Regions from separate parts of the Bacillus sp. 1A genome, predicted to be linked through region 2. Evidence: riboswitches for the same ligand, from Rfam matches in the RefSeq annotation. Region 2 holds a riboswitch; the other holds the start of a gene.

Region 1 (3,217 bases), 4.2 Mb from region 2:
TCAACAAGCTGAAGTAAATCCGTATCGCCTGTTAAAATATAAACTTCCGCTTCATTACAGTATTGTTTTGCAAGCGTACCGATACAATCATCCGCTTCATACCCTTTCATACCGATAACTGGAATAGACAATTTCGCAGTCATTTCTTGAACTAAATCAAATTGCGGAATTAATTCTTCAGGCGGCGCTACACGATTCGCTTTATAATTCGAGAACGATTCTGTTCTAAATGTCGTACTACCCATATCCCAGCATGTTACGATATGTGTCGGTTCAATTGCTTGCATAGCTGTTAATAAATGTTTCATATAACCATGAATCCCATTTGTAGGGGTACCATCTTGTCGTTTCATAAATTGTCCGTAGACACTTGTTGCGTAAAAAGCACGAAATAATAGTGCCATACCATCAACTAATAATACTTTTTTCATAATCCCTCTCCTACCAAAAAAATAATAACCCCACGTCATCACGTAAGGTTATATAAATAGATTACCATTCTACGTTTTTTCAACTTTGTCTATTATACATTGTTTTTGTATATTTAGCATCATTTACACATTAAGACGTTCTACTGCAACAAGTATGAAGAATTCCTGTATACGTATTTTTCCCAGTCGAAACAACTACAGCCTTTGCATTTCCGCCAACAATATGAGTCCCTTTGAAACATACGTTTTCAAGTTCAAGTGGATTATAGTCTTTCATTCGTTTTAAAGGAATAAATCGTTTACGCTCAAGGTGATAGCAACTTTCAAATTTCTCAATACTTGCATCTTTTCCTGTTAGCACGGATTCATTTACTAATAAATCATTCGCGTAAATGATACGTACATCTGCTGGTACTGTATCACCTTCTGAAAGAAAAATCATATCCCCAGGAACAAGCTCTTGTACTGGCACATTCATCATTTTTAATTCACCGTTTAAACCTGTTACACTAGAACATTCTACTCGAGACACAGTAATTTTCTCACATTGTAATCCATCACGCACATGTTGTTTTGAAAAACCTGGAATCATTCCACTTAGCTTCATCATTACTTCCGCAATACGCGCTCTTTTTGAAATTAATTCGTTTCGGCCGTATACTTGAATGCGTTTTTGTGCCTCTTTCATAGATAATCCGTCTCTTGTTGTTTTAAAATACGCAAATACAGATTTTACATCTCTCGTTGCGATTTCAATTAATAAATCTTTATTTTTTTGAAGCATTGTTTGTTCTTTCATTGATTTTTTACTTAATTTATATGACGTGTTACCCACAGTTTTGTTTGCATATAACATATTATCGTCTCCTCCTGTACAACATAGGAAGAAACGCTTTGTTTCTCAATTTATCCACTTTACCGTAACAGTGTTTGGCGCTTGAACATGCATATAAACGCTACATTATGATAAATATAGAGGGAGGAACAAGTCGTTTCCTGCCTACATCATATATTTTTGATTTGAAGTATATGGGTAACGGAACCGAGTCAGAATTTGACATGCTCCTCACCTCCTCGTTTAATTTTATAGTTTATACTATGAAGTTACTCATAGATTTGTAACAAAAAGACCCTTACTCCGAAAAGAGTAAAGGTCATGGCATACACAAATAAACGATTCCTAAACAATTAGAAATCTACGGACCTCTCCCTCGCCGAGTTTTAGCACTGTATAGCATAGGTACATTACCAGCTACGTTAAGAAAAACCTTAATTCGATCATTCCTGTTGACCCATTGGCGTCTCTCGACATTTTTGGGCAGTAGCATTTCTCTATACAGGAGCCTCACCTAACAGAGACTTATTTTTATTACATAGAAAATGTTACTCTTATTTAAAATAGATGTCAACAGTAGCCTACAATTTTTTCGAAAGGTATGGCGAACTAACGTATATAAAATAAAAACCTTTACGTTTAAACGTAAAGGTTTTAATAAGTTATACAACCAGCAATTACAATCCCAATGGAAAGCGATAAAAACATAAGAAAAAGACCGACTGCTTGATTATCTTCTTCAAGACTTTTGTTTATATTAAAGCGTGGTGTAAGCCACTCAGCTAAATAAAAGACGATAATTTGAGCCAAAATCCCAACGGCTCCCCACGAAACCATATCAAGAAGTGAAATGGAATTAGCTGCTGTCGAATATAAAACAATAGCTAACCCAAGTAATCGTCCTCCAAGTACATAGCTTACCGCCTTATTCCCTTGGGCCATTAACTTAAATTCTTTTACTTTCGTTGTCACTTCCATGAGGAACAGACCAATGCATAAAAGGCCCAGTGTTACTGCTAAATATAATAAAAAATTAATCATATACTTTCCTCCTTTTTTATACCTACCGGTAAATAGTACGATTCATTCCCCGTAATTTTTTCCCCAGCGCGAATACCGATACTACTCGCTTTTCCAGCAATTAAAAACGAACCAAACACATACGACAGTTTCTCCATCCCTTTCTCTGTTTCCAAAGATACGACTGGAAGTTCTGTATACTTTTGAAATATCGGCAGTGACGCTTTATACGTTTGGTGTGCATTTTGAATCATAATATTTTCGGCCTTATCGCGAACGGTAATTGTGTCTCCTTCTCTACCAAATGAAGGTTTTTGAACGAAAGAGCCTTTTCCTAAAAATAAATCTGGTTCTAAATATGTAGGTAACATATATTCTTTAATCCACTGTTGTTCCTCATTTGTATAAAAGGCCTTTTCTTCTGCTAACCCCCAAATCAGACACTGAATTGATTTTGGCTGAAGTAAAAATGCTGACAAAGGATTTATTATAAAAAGCTTTCCGGCTTTTACAAGTTGCAACAGTTCCACACCTACGAAGTCTCCTGTTTCAGGATCTTGATCCTCAATTAAATCTTCTATCGGATATGTTTGGCGATATAAAATATCAACCTGTACTCCATCTCTATCCACTAAAGCATCTTTTGTAATTCTAAGTTCTGACATTGGCACTACTTTATTTTCAACATGGCATAACTGACTCAAATACATAGTCGTATTCCAATCCTCAATATGTTCATGATGTGCTGTAAAAACAACATTTGGGTTATCTATTCCCTTTGTCGCTTCCATTACGGCCTTTGTAACACCAGAAGATAGTAATCGTTCTTGACCCAAGTTTGGATCATCATAGCCTAGTTTCCTACAAATTTTTCCATTCATTTGAAAACATTCCATAATAAAAGTTGGTGTATCACTATTAAACTCAAGCA
Region 2 (3,217 bases):
AAGCAAAATTCGTTTGAAGATTTTTCTTAGATGTTTCATAGTTTTATCCTCCGGTATTAATTACATTCAATGAATCCATTAAAAAATTTTTTTAATAAAGACAAAAGTGTTTATTTTCCTCATTCCCGAGTTCCCCACTAAGTCTTAGCAAGCAATGCAAATACTTAATTTACATTGCGTATTTATTTGAGTGTATACTTACAAATTTAATAACGTTTTTGCAACCATGAAATAAATTACTAATCCTGTTCCGTCAACAAATGTTGTAATAAATGGGCCTGAAACAACTGCAGGATCTAATCTTAATTTTCTTAGAATCAAAGGTAAAACAGCTGCAACAAGAGAGGCCCAAATAACAATAAATAATAAAGTGATTGCTACAACTTGTGCAACTTCTGTTCCAACACCTAACATATAAGCACGAGTGAGTCCAGCTACCGCAAGTGCAAGTCCAAGAAGCATACCAATTGCAAATTCCTTTTTCATTACACGGAAAATGTCTTTAAATTTCACCTCTCCAATACCAATTGCACGAGTAATTGTTGCTACAACCTGTGTTCCTGTATTCCCTCCAGTACCTACTAATAATGGAACAAAGAAAGCAAGGGCAACTACAGTTTCAATTTCGTCTTCAAAATACTTTAATACTGTACCTGTATATGCCTCAGCAACAAAAAGAAGTAATAACCATGGTAGTCGTTTTAAGAAAATGCTCCAAATGCTAGCTTCAAAGTAAGATTGATTCAATGGTTCACTTCCGCCTAACTTTTGAATATCTTCTGTAGCTTCTGCTTCCATAACATTCATTACGTCATCAAATGTTATAATACCAATCATTTTATTATTTGCTGTTGTCACAGGTATTGCTGCTAAATTATAATTCAGTAGCTTTTTTATAACTTCTTGCTGGTCAATTTCAGCGTGTACAGAAATTACCTCTTGAATCATGATAGTAGATAATATCTCTTCATCTGTTGCTAGTAATAACTCATGTATGGAAACGATTCCCTTAAGATAACCGTGATTATCAAGAACATAACTATAAGATATTGATTCTACATTTCTAGAATGTTCCCTAATGTACTTCAATGTCATTTTTACTGACCAATTTTCCCTAACTGCAACAAAATCACTTGTAACAAGACTTCCTGCCGTTTCAGGTTTGAAAGTCATCAATTTTTTTACGTTATGTTTTGTAATTTTATCTAGATACGCCATTAATTTAGCCTGTCTTTCCGGATGAACCGCTAGAAGTAAATCTACTAATTCATCAATCGGTTGTAAATTTAGTAACTTTTTAGCTTTATTTTCAGATAAGTGAATTAAGATATTATATTTTTCTTCTGCACTCATATATTGAAGAATTTTAGAGCTTTTTAATACCGGAATCGTATTTAGCAATATGACTTGATCTTCAATTGAAAACCGTTTTACTTCTTGCGCAACATCATACGACGGAAGACGTAAAACCTTCTCTGCATCCAAATTATTTTTAGTTACAAGTAATTCCTTTAATAATTTCTTCATGTTAACTCCTCCTCATATTGCTAAGGGAGACTCTAGAGTTTCATGAGTGGTTTTATTTTATTTTATCTGTCTTAAATTTTTTATTAGAGCAATAATAGTTACATTGCAATCAATTCATTAGTTAGAATTACCTCCTTTTTGAATATAGACAAGATAAAAATAAATAAAATTAAACAGAAAAACCTTTACTCAAAAAGGAGTAAAGGTTTTTTCACAATACAAATAAATGATTCTTAAGACAGCTCTGCCAAAATCACAGAGGTGCCTTTCTATCAAATCGTATACCACTCCCTCGTTGAGTTTTAGCACTGTATAGCATAGGTTTTTATAACCAGCTACATTAAGAAGGGCCTTAATCCGACCGTTCCTGTTGACCCATTGGCGTCTCTCGACATTTTTGGGCAGCAGCGTTTCTCTATACAGGAGCCTCACCTAACAAAGATTATTGAATTACTTCAAAATTTAAACCAGAATTTAATATTTGTCAACTCACTTTCAATTTCATTCTTAAAAAAATTTGTAATAGAAAACAAAATTATATTCTATTACAAATTTAAAATTCCATTTAAAAAACATAGGATTCAAATAGAATTCATTCGAAGAAACGTTATAAAACATATGAAATTTATTGTTTATAATCAATCTTTAACTTTATAACAGAAGATGAATGATTAGTCATTCTGTACATCAAAAGAACATTCTTAAAAAAATCTTCTTTTATGATTAAAATCTTCTTTACTGTTTATCAAATTTATATGGTTAAACAACTTAATCAAACTATACACTACAAGTCGAAAATATGTACTTATACAGAATGATTACATACATTTTCTCACATCATTTCTCAAAGGATTATAATGCAATAAAACATATAAAATTAGCAATACGGTTACTTGACAAGAAAAAAATATATATTTATGCTTGCTACACGAAACAAATACATAAAATTTATATTGCTTAACCTGTTAGGTGAGGCTCCTATGCAAACACAGGCTATTGCCCAAAAATGTCGAAAGACGCCAATGGGTAGAACAGGAATTGTCCGATTAAGGCTCTTCTTAAGATAGCTAAGTGATGAATTTTCATTACTTTACGTTGTATAGTGCCAAAGGTCTACTAGGGGGAAAAAAGCCTTATTTAGTCATGCCATTTTGAATCCCCCTAGTTACATACTAGGGGGATTTTTGCGTAAGAAAACAGGGTGTAAGCGATAGAATCTGCCTAAACAAAAATCCTATTTAGTAATTGATGAGAACAAGGTTTTATTCATTAGCAAATGTAATATTATGTTTTGTTTTAAATCAGGAGGATATTAAAATGAAAAAAAATTAAAACTCGATTATCTATTGCTCCTCCCTCTATTCATAACATGTACTTTAGGTATTATCATGATGTATAGTGCGAGTTCCATTGTCGCTGTCCAGCATTACGGTTATAACAGTAGACACTTTGTTGATTCTCAATTAACAAAGCTACTTTTAGGAACAATAGGGTTAATAGTTTGTGCTATACTCCCATATGAAATATGGAAAAAACGAATAGTCTCAATCTTTATTATGGTTGGGGGGATTTTTTTATTAATTATGGTTTTATGGAAAGGAAAAGTGGTAAATAATGCTCAATCATGGATTTTTGGAATACAGCCAGCTGAATTTCTTAAATTAGGAACAATACTCGTAACAGCCCGTTT

Evidence for each region. A riboswitch is a leader RNA that binds a small molecule or an ion and turns the genes downstream of it on or off. The one in region 2 is predicted to bind magnesium.
Region 1: linked by a shared signal. The riboswitch ahead of ACUN0F_RS25590 (P-type ATPase) and the one ahead of mgtE (magnesium transporter) in region 2 are both predicted to bind magnesium.

What each region holds. Positions count from the first base shown of each region.
Region 1 covers NZ_JBQYLZ010000001.1:5,020,609-5,023,825, forward strand. The annotation lists gene ACUN0F_RS25585 (5'-3' exonuclease) at 1-431, opposite strand, end outside; gene ACUN0F_RS25590 (P-type ATPase) at 562-1,287, opposite strand; M-box (ykoK) riboswitch at 1,630-1,795, opposite strand; gene ACUN0F_RS25595 (DUF350 domain-containing protein) at 1,921-2,307, opposite strand; gene ACUN0F_RS25600 (glutathionylspermidine synthase family protein) at 2,304-3,217, opposite strand, start outside.
Region 2 covers NZ_JBQYLZ010000001.1:801,103-804,319, forward strand. The annotation lists gene mgtE (magnesium transporter) at 199-1,527, opposite strand; M-box (ykoK) riboswitch at 1,807-1,974, opposite strand; M-box (ykoK) riboswitch at 2,482-2,658, shown strand; partial or broken gene ACUN0F_RS04065 (FtsW/RodA/SpoVE family cell cycle protein) at 2,919-3,217, shown strand, end outside.